DNA from 2 places in the Mesorhizobium sp. M1143 genome. Region 1 is predicted to be linked to the other one. Evidence: predicted binding sites of a transcription regulator. Region 1 holds the regulator's gene; the other holds the start of a gene.
The links. Region 1 encodes LexA, which represses DNA repair genes until DNA is damaged. Its sites were predicted from a motif close to TGTTCNNNNTGTGTTCNG; they were not measured.

Region 1 (7,611 bases):
CACAGCAACTGTGTGCGGTCCGGTCTCGCCACGAAGGAGGAATGATTGAAAGAAGGGCTCCCGATGACCAGCAACGCCGACCATACGGAGGGTGATCCGTTCTACCATGGTACCCGGGCGGATTTGAAACCCGGGGATCTGCTGAGCGTCGGCCACCCTTCCAATTTCAGAGGTAAACCACTGTCATGGATCTATTTCACCCAGACACTGGAAGCCGCCATCTGGGGAGCAGAGCTTGCAACGGGTGACGGTCGTCAAAGGATTTACATCGTAAAGCCGACAGGGTTTTTTATGGATGACCCTAACCTGACCGATAAAAAATTTCCCGGCAATCCGACGAAATCCTACCGCTCCCGTGATCCGTTGCTCATCCTGGGGGAGCTCGCTGAATGGCAGGGTCATACACCGGAACAATTGAAGGCAATGCACGATGGGCTTGCTCGCCTGAGGGCGGAGGGCCGGGATATGATTGAGGATTGAGCGTCCTTGGCGGGTCAATTCCGGCGCGGTGGATGCGACCGCACGGACTTTCGCGCTTTGCGCGTTCATGTAGCATAGGAGGTCTGGGGCGCAAGGGGCAGACCCGATGGCTGGACGTGGCCGGGGCACGAAGGAAGGCGAAGGCGGCGAGGCAAGCGTCAGCGAACGCTCGCTGTTTGCCGATAGTCCCTATGCCGAGCCGCTGCCCCTCGCGCTGCCTGAGCCGCATCCCGGCATAGCGCCCGCGCTGCCCGGTGACGCGTTGCCGGCGCAAGTCACAGCGCCCGGATCTATCGCCCGACTGCGCAGACGGCTTCGCCGCCCGTCATGGCCCGCGCTCCGCCGCAGCCTTGCCGTGGCTGCCGACACGGAGCTCGACCGGGGCGTCGCCTTCCTGCTGGTCCCGGTTTTCCTGGCAGCCGGCGTCATCGTCTACTTCTCGCTGGCCGGCGAGCCGGGCTTTGCGCAGCCAATCGCCATTGTGGTGCTGGCGACATGTTGCGCTGTCGCCACGCGATCGCGGCCGAGGACGCATCTGTTCTGCATGGCCGCGATGCTGTGCGCGCTCGGCGTCGTCGCCGCCAAGGTCGAGACCTGGCGCGCCGGAACGCAGATGCTCGGCTCCGAGATTCAGACACGGCTGACCGGCCGCGTCGTCAGTCTCGAACAGATGGAAAGCGGCCGCATCAGGCTGACGCTCGACGTGGTTTCGACCGCTTACCCCGAGCTGCGCTACGCCCCGGAGCGGGTCAGGCTCTCGGCGCGGACCGTTCCCGCCGATATGACCGCCGGCTCCCTGATCACCGGCTATGCCAGGCTGTTGCCGCCGACCGGTCCGGTGCGGCCGGAGAGCTACGATTTCTCCTTCGACAGCTATTTCACCGGTATCGGCGGCAGCGGCTTCTTTCTCGGCAATCCGAAAACCATTGCTACGCAGGGACCGCCGCCGCTGACCGCACGGCTCTCCTCGGCAATCGAGAACGCGCGCGAAAACATTGCCGACCATATCAGGGGCAAGATCGGCGGCGCCGAAGGCGAGATTGCCGCGGCGCTGATTGTCGGCGTGCGCGCCGGCATCCCGGACGAGGTCAACGAAGCGATGCGGCGCACCGGCATCTACCACATCATCTCCATCTCCGGCCTGCACATGGCGCTGGTTGCCGGCACCATCATGGCGTTGCTGCGTGGCGCCTTTGCGCTGTTTCCCGTTTTCTCTTCGCGCCGGCCGGTGAAGAAATATGCGGCCGCGGCAGCGCTTGTCTCGATCGCCGCCTATCTCGTTATTTCAGGCGTCGTGGTTGCCGCCGAGCGCAGCTTCATCATGCTGGCGGTCATGCTTGTCGCCGTGCTGTTTGATCGCGCCGCACTCACCATGCGCAATCTGGCGATCTCCGCCATTGCCGTCATCCTGGTGTCGCCGCACGAGGTGGTCGGTCCCAGCTTCCAGATGTCGTTTGCCGCCACCGCCGCCCTTGTCGGCGCCTATGCCGGCTGGGCCGATTACCGCGCCGACAAGGTGAGAACGCCGCTGGCAAAGCGCTCCTTCGTCGGCTTCCTGTCGCGAAAATTCGCGCTGGCCATGGGCGGCCTCGCCATGACCTCGATCATCGCCGGCAGTGCAACCTTGCTGTTCGCCATCTGGCATTTTCAGCGTGTGTCGCCGCTCAGCCTGATCGCCAATCTGGCCGTGATGCCGATTGTTTCGTTGATCGTCATGCCCTTTGCCGTGCTCAGCGCACTGGCGATGCCGTTCGGCGCCGACGGGCCGTTCCTCTATGTGATGGGCAAGGGTCTGATGGCGATGATCGCTATATCGGCCTGGATTTCCGAGCGCTCGCCGGTCGACGCCGTCGGGCTGATCTCCATCCGCTCGGTGCTGTTGGTGGCAGTCGCCCTCGTCATCGCCACCATGGCCACCACCTGGCTCAGGCTGGCGGCCGTGCCTTTCGCGCTGGCCGGCCTGTTGACGGTGCCGCAGGTGCTTACGCCCGACGTGCTCATATCCGAGGACGCACATTTGGTGGCCATGCAGATCGGTGGCGGCGAACTCGCCCTCAACCGCGAACGCTCCAACGAATTCACCACGGACAATTGGAAACGGGCGCTGCGGGCCGAAACCATTATCCCGCCCGAGATTTTCGAGGCAACAGATACGCGGTTCGATCTCGATCCGCTCGATCTGCCGCCCGGCTCGCCCTTCTATTGCACCGGCGATCTCTGTATCGCTCGACACCCTTCCGGAGCCATTGTAGCTCTTGCGAAAGACCGCAAGACGGCGCGGCCGGCCTGTGCCTTCGCGAGCCTGATCGTCATCGATGACGCCACCGCCTACAATCCGTGCCGCGACCCGCTGGTCCTGGTCGTGACGAAGAAACAGCTGGCCCGCGACGGCAGCGCCGCCGTCTTCTTCGATCCGCAATCGGCAGCGGCAGCGCCAACCATCCGGTTCGCCGTCGACAAGCCGTATCGCCCCTGGCACGAGCAACGCCGCTTCTCCCGCGACGCGCGCGGCCTGCCGCCTTACAACCAGCGTGAAAAGTACAAACCCAAGCCGGCTCAGTAGCGCCGGATCAATCCGACAAGCTTGCCCTGCACCTTCACCCTGTCCGGTCCAAAAATGCGGGTCTCGTAGGCCGGGTTGGCGGCTTCCAGGGCGATCGAGGCGCCCTTGCGGCGGAAGCGTTTCAGGGTCGCTTCCTCATCGTCGACCAACGCCACCACGATCTCGCCGGGGCTGGCTGTGTCGGCATTGCGGATGATGACCGTGTCGCCATCGAAAATGCCGGCCTCGATCATCGAATCGCCCTTGACCTCGAGCGCGTAGTGTTCACCGCCCATGATCATGTCGGGCGGCACCGAGATCGAATGGGTCTGATGCTGGATGGCGTCGATCGGCACGCCGGCGGCGATGCGTCCCATCACCGGGATTGAAATCGCGGAAACGGCATCGTCATTGCCGGCAGACATCGAACGCGACGGCGAGCCCGCCTTGATCTGGCGGCCGAGACCGCCTTGGCCCATCCCGCCTTGGCCCATCCCGCCTTGTCCTTGGCCGCCTTGCCCTTGGCCGGCTTGACCAAGACTGCCCTGAATGACGCTCGGCGAAAACTTCCTCGCCGCGTTGAGGCCTGGTGCGATCGAGTCGGGCAGCCGCAGCACTTCCAGCGCGCGCGCCCGGTTCGGCAGCCGGCGAATGAAACCGCGCTCCTCAAGCGCCGTGATCAGGCGGTGGATGCCGGACTTGGAGGCGAGGTCGAGCGCTTCCTTCATCTCGTCGAAGGACGGCGGGATTCCGCTCTCCTTCAGGCGTTCATGGATGAACATCAGAAGCTCATGTTGTTTGCGCGTCAGCATCGCGGCCCCCAAGGGTTCTGAAACCAGAATCAGAAAAAACAAACCCAGAACAAACACTATCTGTTCCAGTTGTGTTCCGCAACCTTTTAAAGTTTAATGAATGTGTTGACGTTTTGTTCAGCGTAACGTTCGGCGCTGCGAGCGCCGCCTGCGCCCAGTTGCCAGCAACGGGGTGAAACGAAGACAAAGTGCCCTGCGTCGTCGGCTACGATCGCCGCTTCCTTTTCGGACGGGGCTGCGCAGCATCCGCGCGGGGTTCTCTCTGGGCATAGACCCGCAGCGTGTAGCCGATGTGAGCGGTCATCAGAGTTTTCGCACGTTCGACGTCGCGATCGAGGGCCGCTTCCATCAGGGCGGTATGGTGTTCGATCGCCACGGCGTCGCGCAGGGCCGCCACGGCCTTCCGGTGTCCGTCCGTGCGGCCGGCGGCGGCGCGCAGCGTCGGGGCCAGACCCAGAAAGCGGTGATGGCGATGCAATTGGTCGGAAATCGTTGCATTGAAGCGCAGCAGCCAGCTGGATGTCGCGGCACTGAGCAGCGCCGCATGGAAGGCATCGTGTTTTTCGTACCACGCGTCGACCGCATCATCCGATGGATCGTCGAGAACAGACCCGCACCGTGAGAGACGATAGTGGGCGGCAACGACCGCGTCTTCCCACTCACGGTCGCCCTTCTCGATCGATTCCACCAGCAGGGGCAGTTCGACCACCAGCCGCGCACGCGCCAAATCCTCGAGCTCCGCCCGAGAGACGGGAGCGACCGCAAACCCGCGGTTGCTGATGGCGGTCACAAGCCGTTCCGCCTCCAGCCGCGACAGCGCCTCGCGCAACGGCGTCCAGCCGATGCCGTAGGTGTTGCGCAGCGTGCTCAGCTTCAACGGCGCGGCAGGCGCCAGCCGGGTCGCAAGAATATCGCGCCTGAGCAGGCGATAGGCCACTTCCGTCTTCGAGGTCTGCTCGTCATCCAGCATCGTGATCCATCAGACATAAACGCTCGGGCGGATCATTATATATCAAAGCCTTTCAATGGGTGAATTATATATAATGTTTGACAGTTCAAGGGCGACCACTCAAGATCGCCGGCATGTTTGGGCGGCAGGCTCCGCCGCGCGCGTTTGTCCATGGAGGGGCGCCGGATCATGAGCACGACACCCGATCTCGCTACAATCGAAGCAATGGATGCCGCCGATCCGCTGCGCTCCATGCGTGAACGCTTTGTCTTGCCGCAAGGCGTGATTTATCTCGACGGCAATTCCCTGGGCGCCGCGTCAGCGGTCGTCTTCAGCGAACTGCAGCAGGCCGCCACGCAGGAATGGGCGCACGACCTCATTCGCGCCTGGAACACCGCCGGCTGGTTCAACATGCCGGTGGAACTCGGAGATCAGCTCGGGCGACTGATCGGCGCGGCTGATGGGCAGACGGTGGTCTGCGACACAACCTCGATCAACATCTACAAGCTGCTGCACGCAGCGCTCGGCATGCGGCCGGATCGGTCGGTCATCGTTGCCGAGGGCGACAGTTTCCCGACCGACCTCTACATGGCCGAAGGCGTCGCCTCGACCCGGCCGGGAACGCGGCTGCGGCTGGAGGGCGTCGACGCGGCCGCAATCGAGGAGCTGATCGACGACAGCGTTGCCGTCATCCTGGTCAACCACGTCAACTACAAATCCGGCCAGTTGCGCGACATGGCGGCGCTGACGCGCAAGGCACATGACGCCGGCGCGCTGATCATCTGGGATCTCTGCCACACGGCCGGCGCCTTGCCGGTCGAACTTGACCGTGCCAATGCCGATTTCGCCGTCGGCTGCACCTACAAATACCTCAATGGCGGCCCGGGCTCGCCGGCCTTCATCTACGCGGCCGAGCGCCACCATGGTGATATCAGCCAGCCGCTCAGCGGCTGGTGGGGCCATGCGCGGCCCTTTGCCTTCGAGCAGGGCTTTGCCGTCGGCAGCGGCATTCGCCGCTTCCTGTGCGGAACGCAGCCGGTGCTGTCGATGCGGGCGCTCAAGGGCGCGCTCGATATCTGGAACGACGTCGATATGGCGGCGGTGCGCAGAAAAAGCATCGCGCTGACCGACCTGTTTATCCAGCTCGTCGAAGCCAGATGCGGCGCCTACCGGCTTGAACTGGAAAGTCCTCGCGACGGCAGCCAGCGCGGCAGCCAGGTGTCGTTCCTCCATCCGCATGGCTATCAGGTGATGCGCGCGCTGATCGAGCGCGGCGTGATCGGCGATTTCCGGGCGCCGTCGACCATCCGTTTCGGCTTCACGCCGCTCTATGTCGGATATGGCGATGTCTGGCAGGCGGTCGAAGTCCTGGAGGATATTCTGCGCACCGGCGCCTGGCAGGACGCCCGCTTCGCGGTGAAGACCGCGGTTACGTGAGAAACCAGAGCAATTTCAGGAAAAGTGTGAAGCGGTTTTCCGTCCGAAATTGCGTCAATCAAAGAGCTAGAGCATTTCGCCGTTTCCGTTAAACGGTGAAATGCTCTAGAGCCGGGTGCGGACCGTCCAGAGCTCCGGAAACAGCACGACCTCCAGCATCTTCTTCAGATAGGAGGCGCCTGAGGTGCCGCCGGTGCCGCGCTTCAAGCCGATGATGCGCTCGACCGTTGTGACGTGGTTGAAGCGCCAGCGGCGGAAGTAATCCTCGAAGTCGACCAGCTTCTCGGCCAGTTCGTAGAGCATCCAGTAGCGCTGCGGGTCGCGGTAGACGGTTTGCCAGGCAGCCAGCACGTCTTCGTTCTCACCGCGCGTCTCGCGCCAGTCCGTGCGCCCGGCATCGGCGCCGATGTCGAAGCCATTGCGCGCCAAAAGCAGAAGCGCCTCGTCGTACAGCGACGGCGTGGCCAGGATCGCTTCCAGCCTGTCCGTAAGATCGCGCCGGTGCTTGTGCGGCCCGAGCATGGCTAGGTTGCGGTTGCCGGCCATGAACTCGATGGCGCGGTACTGCCACGACTGGAAGCCCGAGGATTGGCCGAGCGCGTCGCGAAACTCGGTGTATTCGCTTGGCGTCATCGTGCGCAGCACGTCCCAGGCATTGTTGAGCTGCTCGAAGATGCGCGCGACGCGCGACAGCATCTTGAAGCTCGGTTCGAGGCGGTCGGCGCGGATCGAGCGGATCGCGGCGCCGATCTCGTGCAAAGCGAGCTTCATCCACAATTCCGATGTCTGATGCTGGATGATGAACAGCATCTCGTCATGGGCCGAAGACAGCGGCGCCTGCGCATCGAGCACCTTGTCCAGCTGCAGATAGTCGCTGTAGGACATCCGCTCCTTGAACGACATCTGCGCGCCATCGGACGCCGGATCGTGCGGCTTAATCAATTGCTCTTCTCCGCGCGCAACCGGAAGCGCTGGATCTTGCCGGTCTGGGTTTTGGGCAAGGCGTCGATGAACTTCACCGAACGCGGATATTTGTAGGGCGCGATCGTTGCCTTGACGTGGTCCTGCAGGCGTTTGACGGTCAATGCGTCCGGCGAAACACCTTGCACAAGCACGATATGCGCCTCGACGATCTGGCCGCGTTCACCGTCCTCGGCGCCGGTCACCGCGCATTCGGCGACGTCGGGATGCGAGAGCAGCGCCGCTTCGACCTCGGGGCCGGCGATGTTGTAGCCGGCGCTGACGATCATGTCGTCGGAACGCGCGGCGAAGTGGAAGAAGCCATCCTCGTCCTGCGTGAACGTATCGCCGGTGAGATTCCAGCCGTCGCGGACATAGTCCTTTTGCCTGGCATCGGCCATGTAGCGGCAGCCGGTCGGGCCGCGCACCGC
Region 2 (7,611 bases), on a different contig from region 1:
ACCGCCTGGGTGCCGTCGCCGACAGCGGCGACGCTGCACGCCACGCACTATCACAAGGTCGATGTCCACGCCGTCCAGGCGGCGCTGAAGAGCCGGCCGAAGGCGAAGCTCGATGATATATTGTCGGTGCCGGTGGCGGTGCGGCCGAACTGGACCCCCGACGAGATCCAGCGCGAGCTCGACAACAATGCGCAAGGCATTCTGGGCTATGTCGTGCGCTGGATCGACCAGGGCGTCGGCTGCTCGAAAGTGCCCGACATCAACGATGTCGGCCTGATGGAAGACCGCGCCACGCTGCGCATCTCCTCGCAGCACATCGCCAACTGGCTGCACCACAAGGTTTGCTCCGAAATTCAGGTGATGGATTCGCTGCGGCGCATGGCAGCGATCGTCGACCTCCAAAATGTCGGCGACCCGCTCTACCGCCCGATGGCCACCGATTTCGACAATTCCATCGCCTTCCACGCCGCCTGCGACCTGGTGTTCAAGGGTCGCGAGCAGCCGAACGGCTATACGGAGCCGGTGCTTCACGCGCGGAGGCTGGAGCTGAAGGCGAAAGAGCGGGCGAATTAGCGCCTGCGTTTCCCTCCCCCTTGAGGGGAGGGTGGCCCGAAGGGCCGGGTGGGGTCCTGCGTGAAGTGCGGCGACTCCCTTCGGACGGCACTACAAGCAATGTCATCGCAGAGGCCCTTTCTCGGCTCGGCTTCAAAAAAAAGATCGAGCATTCTTCGGCGACCCCACCCGGCCGCTTCGCGGTCACCTTCCCCTCAAGGGGGGAGGGTTACGCCGCCTGCGCCACCCGCTCCGACATCATGCGGTAGGAAATCGCCTCGGCCAGGTGAATGCGGCCGACGGTTTCGCTGGCGTCGAGGTCGGCCAGTGTGCGCGCCACTTTAAGCACGCGGTGATAGGCGCGCGCAGAAAAGCCGAGTTTCTCGCTGGCATCTTTAAGCAGCGACAGGCCGGCTGCATCCGGCGCGGCGATGTCCTCGATAACAGAAGGCGAGCAATGGGCGTTGGTGGTGGCGCTTGTGACGCCCAGCCGCTCGAACCGCTCGCGCTGGATGGTGCGGGCGCGCGCCACGCGCTGGGCGACCGCCGCGCTCTTCTCCGCCCGGTCGGGCCGGATCAGGTCGGCGGCCGAGACAGCCGGTACCTCGATCCTGAGGTCGATGCGGTCGAGCAGCGGGCCTGAGATGCGCGCCTGGTAGTCGGTGCGGCAGCGTTCACCGCGCAGGCAGCGATAGCCGGGCTCGCCGGCCATGCCGCAACGGCACGGGTTCATCGCCGCTACCAGCTGGATGCGCGCTGGATAGGTGACGCGGTGGTTGGCGCGCGCGATCATGCAGTCGCCGGTCTCCAGCGGCTGGCGCAACGCATCCAAGGTCTGCGGCGTGAATTCGGGAAACTCGTCGAGGAACAGGACGCCGTTATGGGCAAGCGATACTTCGCCCGGCCGCGCCCTGATGCCGCCGCCGACCATTGCCGCCATCGAAGCCGAATGGTGCGGGGCGCGGAACGGCCGCCGGTCGGTGAGCTTGCCTTCGCCGAGCTCGCCGGCCACCGAGGCGATCATCGAGACTTCAAGAAGTTCCTTCGGTGCCAGTGGCGGCAGAATTGAAGGCAGCCTCTGCGCCAGCATCGATTTTCCCGAGCCGGGAGGCCCGACCATCAACAGATTGTGGCCGCCGGCCGCCGCCACTTCCAGCGCCCGCTTGGCGCTTTCCTGGCCCTTGATGTCGCAGAGGTCGGGCAGGTCGCGCGCCGAGACATGGATGCCGGGCTCGGGCCGCGACAGCACCTGCGTGCCGCGAAAATGATTGGCGATGGCAATCAGGCTGCGCGGCGCCAATATGTCGAAATCCTTGCCCGCCCAGGCCGCTTCCGGCCCGCAGCCGAACGGGCAGATCAGGCCTTTTCCCTCGGCATTGGCGCCGATCGCCGCCGGCAGCGCGCCGGCCACCGCGGCAATGGTGCCGTCGAGCGACAATTCACCCAGCACGACATAAGACGCCAGCATATCGCCCGGAATGGCGCCGAGTGCCGCCATCAGGCCGAGCGCGATCGGCAGGTCGTAATGGCTCCCTTCCTTGGGCAGGTCGGCAGGCGCCAGGTTGACCGTCACCTTCTTCGACGGCATTGACAGGCCCGAAGCGTGCAGCGCCGCCTGCACCCGCTCGCGGCTTTCGGCCACCGCCTTGTCGGCCAGGCCGACAATCTGCATGCCGACCTTGCCCGGCGCGATCATCACCTGGACATCGACCGGTACGGCCTCGATGCCCTGGAAAGCAACCGTGCGAACCCGCGCCACCATCTTGCTCTGCCCCCGGATATCAGCTCGCCTCGGCCTTGTGGTTCAGACCGCGAGCGACGTCAGGACAAGACAACCATAGATTTCAGGCCAAGGCAAGAACATTACAGGAACATGCATTCGTTGTGGTTGCAGCGCGCTGTGCCGGTTGCAAAAACGGAAGATGGTTGAGCAAAATGGAACGGCTGCTCCGCCTCCTCGACCGCGTTAACAAGGCGACTAGGCCCTTCGGCAATCTGAGGGTGTTGCTTCTAAGCGGTGATGAAGGCATCGACCGAACCTGAAAGCGATCGATCGATCGCGACCTGCGGTGGAAGCCACTCCATGACAGGATATCTGAAAGGCCAAGGCAGGGCGATCCGGCGCGAAGAGCCGCTCTCCAGAAAAATCTCGTTTACAAGGTCTATGAACCGCCCGCGGTCTCGTTCGATTCGTTTCAAAGTTTGCGAACGAATGTAATCCCGGGGAATTCGTCGCTCCTTCAGCGCTAAGACAGCCTCCGCGATGGATCGAGGATCGGGTGGAATTGTAAGCGAATAGTCATCATCCAGATAAAGGTCTCGGCCGCCATGGTTCGGCGTCGTGACCACTGGAAGCCCCGCGAGAAGATATTCCGTGCTTGCGAACATTGGTCCTTCAAGGTGAGAGAGACAGATTCCCACGGCTGCACGATTTAGATGCGTGTTCACCTGAGCCGGTGCCAATCGGACAGGCTTGCCGGTGCCGTCAAACTCGTTGATAAAGACGTGATGCGGCGCGAGCTCCCTATGCCGATTTATTCGCGCTCTTTCCGACTCCGTCGTGGAGGATCCGCTTGAATCTCGATAGAAGACAAATGCGCAACGCTGGATGCCAAGCGACAAGTCATGGCGCTTCCACGGAGCCAGTTGCGCATTGTAGATTGCATCAAATTCTACAGGGACGTCATCGAGAGGCCTGAATATGTGTTCGGAGGTTGTTGACGTCTTGTTGTGCAGGACGGCGGCCTCGCCGGACTGGTTCAACAGATCAGCCTCTGCCTGAGTGTTGGATAGGAAGATTAGCGAGTGACGGGGGTTCTTGAGTCTATGCAGAACGGCATAGGTCCGGATGGTTTTGACGCTAGCACTGTTTTCGATGGACCAGGTTGGCGAGATGAGAAACCAGGCGCGGTGGCTGCGTGGACGGAAAGGCATATGACTTGCTAATCCGAGCGGCGTACCGGACATTCCCGAATAGGATATGAACGGATCGTCCGACAGCAAACTGGCCTGAAGAGCAGGTTGCGACTTCGCGGAAGGGTGCCCTTTTCTGAGGTTGTGGCCATGACGCAGCATGGCTCTGACAATCTCGAATTTGGTAGGAGGGCGATACCCGTGCTGTAGGGTCAACATGCGGCAATTGCGATCTTGAGTGCGGAGAAAAACTCGCTTCGATAGAGAGAAATTTGGCAAAGAAACACCGCCATTTGATCGACGGAATATCTCAGGCGATCAAAACTGGTGTACGGAGAAGCGCCTCTTGAAAGAAAACATCGTCCCAAGCGGAGCTGGTTCTCACATCGCGCTACCAACCGTATCCGTTTGCGTAGGCTGTTTCAATCAAGAGGCATTCATCGACACTGCGATCCGATCCGTAGCGGCGCAGACATACACTGCGTTCGAATGCGTGGTGGTCGATGATTTTTCGACCGACGGTTCCCGCCGAAGGATTGAAGAGTGTCTGTCCCAGCTTGGCGACAGTCGTTTCCGCTTTCTGCCCCGACTGCAAAATGGCGGGCAGTTGACAGTAATGATGACCGGGCTTGACGCGACAGCCGGGCCCCTGATCTCCTTTCTTGACGGTGACGATGCTTGGCATCCTGACTTCATAGAATGCCATGTGAGAGCGCATCTCAGCCAAACCGTATCGCGGCAATGTCGAGCTCCGATGAGGTGGTGATAGATACGGCCGGCAACCTGCTTGCGGGCGGTCATCCCGTATTCCACCTGAACGACCCGCGATCGATGCCGAAAATGAGCGGCTACCTGCATGTCGACACCGAAGCTGACCCGACATTATTATTTATTGATCGGGGTACCGTGGGTTGGTTTTGGTCAACCACATCGGGGATGATGTTTCGTCGAGCTCCGCTTGAAATCATGCGTCCATCCGATCCGGACGAAATAAAGATATGTGCCGATGGTTATATGGCTCGTGCCGCCCATATGATCGGCGGAACCGTGAGGATTGGGCGGGCTCTTGGCAGTTATCGGCTTCACGGCGGCAATGGCTGGGCGGACGGGCGCATCCTGGGTACCGGAGTTGGCCTCGGCAGGATGTCGCCTGATACTGAAATAGCGATACGGCGGGCACTGGCCAATCGTTGGTGCGAAGTGGCGCCGGGACTGGCGCATTTAATCTCCCGCCACTCAATGCGCAGGACCTTGGTCGACCTGATCGGACTGTCTGCGGCTTTTGCATTGCTGGAAAAGAACTCCGATGCGGGTTTTCTGCTGAAAGACTGGGCAACACCACAGCGAAAATTGCAGACCAGACTTATCGGTCTCCTTCCTCCGAAACTGAGGCCTCGGCGCTTCCGGGACATAGTTTGATCTGATGAGCCGCTTGCTCGGCAGTCTTACCCGATAAAGAGCATCTTTCGATGCTTCTCTGGACCCACCAAAGTCCTCCGTAGCAACGCACACTACGCGGTCGAATTCCGCCGCTTTTCCTCCACCGCGTCCCAGAACAGGCTGGCGATATCGGCGCCGCCAAAACGCTGCACTTCGCGCACGCCGGTTGGCGAGGTCACGTTGATCTCGGTCATGTAGTCGCCGATCACGTCGATGCCGACCAGGATGAAGCCGCGTTCTTTCAGCGATGGGCCGATGCGGGCGCAGATTTCGCGTTCGCGTTCCGTCAGCTCGGTCTTTTCGGCGCGGCCGCCGACATGCATGTTGGAGCGAGAATCGTGGTCGGCCGGCACGCGGTTGATGGCGCCGACCGCCTCGCCGTCGATCAGGATGATGCGCTTGTCGCCCTTACGCACATCCTTCAGATAGCGCTGGACGATATACGGCTCGCGTGACAGCTGGGCGAACATTTCGAGCAGTGAGGCGAGGTTGCGATCGTCTTCCTTGAGATGGAAGATGCCGGCGCCGCCATTGCCATAGAGCGGCTTGACGATGATGTCGCCGAATTCCTTGCGGAAGGCCGCGACCTCCTGGGGATCCTTGGTGATCAGCGTTTCGGGCATCAGATCGGGGAATTCGGTGACGAAGATCTTTTCCGGGCTGTTGCGCACCCAGGCCGGGTCGTTGACGACCAATGTCTTCGGGTGAATGCGCTCCAGAATATGCGTGGTGGTGATGTAATTCATGTCGAAGGGCGGATCCTGGCGCAGCAGGATCACATCCATCTCCGACAGGTCGGTGCGCACCTTGTCGCCCAGCGTATAATGATTGCCCTTCTCGTCACGGAGCTTCATCTCTTCGATGCGGGCAAACACCTTGCCGCCCAGCATCGACAGCCGGTCGGGCGTGTAGTGGAACAATTGGTGGCCGCGCCGCTGCGCCTCCAGCGACAGCGCAAAGGACGTGTCGCCGGCGATCGAGACGGTGGAGACATGGTCCATCTGGACGGCGATCTTCAGGGGCATCTTCTGGTCTCCAGCGGGCTCTGTCGCCGATATACGGAACTTGGCGGCTTCTGCCAATCGCGCTTGCTTGGCCCAGACCTTTACCGGTCGAAGACCAGCCGGGAGTAACCGAGGAAGGACAGCGCCATGGCGACCAGCGAGGCGACGGCAAGTGCCGCCAGCGGCGGCATTGCCGGCAGCGCGAACAGGATGGCGCAGTAGACGAGATAGTTGACAATGCTGGTGGCGATGCCGACGCCGCCATAGCGCGCGCCCTCCTGCGCCACGCCGCGGCTCGACGGCGAAAAGGTCAGGTGCCGGTTGATCTGCCAGGTGACGCACAGCGCAAAGCCGATCGACAGGACACGGGCGACGAAGGGACCGAGCGGCGTCACCGCCAAGAGCAGCCAGAGCACCGCGGCATCGGCGACGAAACCAACGCCGCCGGCCAGGACGAAGCGGGCGAGCCGGCTCACGGCCTCAGGCGGCCCGGGGCGTCTTGCCCGGTTCGGCCTTCGCTGTTTCGCTCGTGCGTTCGCGCCGTTCGACCCGGCCCGACGGGACGGAGAGATAGAAAATGCGCTTCTGCTCGGCGCGTCCGCGCGATACCGAATCGAGGATCAATCCGGTCACCATCGCAAGCATCGACAAGAGCAGCAGGCCGACCGACAGCACCCAGGTCGGCATGCGCGGCACGAGGCCGGTCTGGGCGAATTCGATCAGCACCGGCGTCATCAGGGTAAGGCTCGATGCCAGGAAGAAAATGGCGAAGGCGCCGAAGAAGCGCAGCGGCTGCGTCTCCTTCATCAGCATGGCGAACATCCACAGGATCCTGGCGCCGTCGCGATAGGTCGACAGCTTCGACGACGATCCCTCAGGCCGGCGGCCATAATCGAGCGCGATCTCGCTCACCGGCAGTTTCAGCTGCGAGGCATGCACCGACATTTCGGTCTCGATCTCGAAGCCGCCGGAAACGGCGGGAAAGCTCTTGACGAAGCGCCTCGAGAAGACGCGGTAGCCGGAGAAGATGTCGGTGAAGTCGGCGCCGAACAGCCGCTTGTAGAGGCTATTGAAGATGCGGTTGCCGAAGGCATGGCCGGAACGGCCGGCATCGTCGGTGACGCCGCGCCTGGTGCCAACCACCATGTCGCAGCGCTCGGTCTGCAGGATGTTGATCAGCAGCGAGGCATCTTCCGGCGCATAGGTGCCGTCGCCATCGGCCATCAGATAGATGTCCGCATCGATGTCGGCGAACATGCGCCGCACGACATTGCCCTTGCCCTGGCGCGGCTCGCGGATGACGATGGCGCCGGCCGCGCGGGCCTTTAATGCCGTCAGGTCGCGCGAATTGTTGTCATAGACATAGATCTCGGCCGATGGCAGCGTCTCGCGAAAGCGCCGCACCACCTCGGCGATGGTCAGTTCCTCATTGTAGCAAGGCAGGAGCACGGCAATGGCCGGCTCATGGCGGACTTCGTGCGGCATTTCCGTCTCCCGACGCCCGGCGGAGCCTCCGGCCGCGCTCATATGCGGCCTCGCTCAGGCGACTTTACTATTTATTGAAGCTGTTAAGGCTAGGTTTAAGGCCGCAGTCTTTCCGACGAAGGTCATGATGATGAACGCAGCCAAGGCGGGTGCTTCCTCCTGGAAGTCCGACATGACGCTGGCGCTGCTTGCCATGCTGGTGGTGCTGGCCGTCAAT

Region 2: a site for LexA is predicted at 2,409-2,426, ahead of NKH35_RS06270 (YifB family Mg chelatase-like AAA ATPase). Genes of this name have one in related genera too.

What each region holds. Positions count from the first base shown of each region.
Region 1 covers NZ_JAMYMJ010000025.1:58,333-65,943, reverse strand. Annotated here, with positions in the region: gene arr (NAD(+)--rifampin ADP-ribosyltransferase) at 64-480, shown strand; gene NKH35_RS18100 (ComEC/Rec2 family competence protein) at 587-3,043, shown strand; gene lexA (transcriptional repressor LexA) at 3,037-3,834, opposite strand; gene NKH35_RS18090 (GntR family transcriptional regulator) at 4,040-4,804, opposite strand; gene kynU (kynureninase) at 4,973-6,220, shown strand; gene kynA (tryptophan 2,3-dioxygenase) at 6,326-7,162, opposite strand; gene NKH35_RS18075 (AMP-binding protein) at 7,159-7,611, opposite strand, start outside.
Region 2 covers NZ_JAMYMJ010000005.1:91,238-98,848, forward strand. Annotated here, with positions in the region: gene NKH35_RS06265 (malate synthase G) at 1-573, shown strand, start outside; gene NKH35_RS06270 (YifB family Mg chelatase-like AAA ATPase) at 782-2,314, opposite strand; gene NKH35_RS06275 (glycosyltransferase) at 2,563-3,627, opposite strand; gene NKH35_RS06280 (glycosyltransferase family 2 protein) at 3,704-4,231, shown strand; gene NKH35_RS06285 (glycosyltransferase family protein) at 4,306-4,884, shown strand; gene gshB (glutathione synthase) at 4,977-5,930, opposite strand; gene NKH35_RS06295 (GtrA family protein) at 6,011-6,385, opposite strand; gene NKH35_RS06300 (glycosyltransferase) at 6,390-7,394, opposite strand; gene NKH35_RS06305 (GtrA family protein) at 7,519-7,611, shown strand, end outside.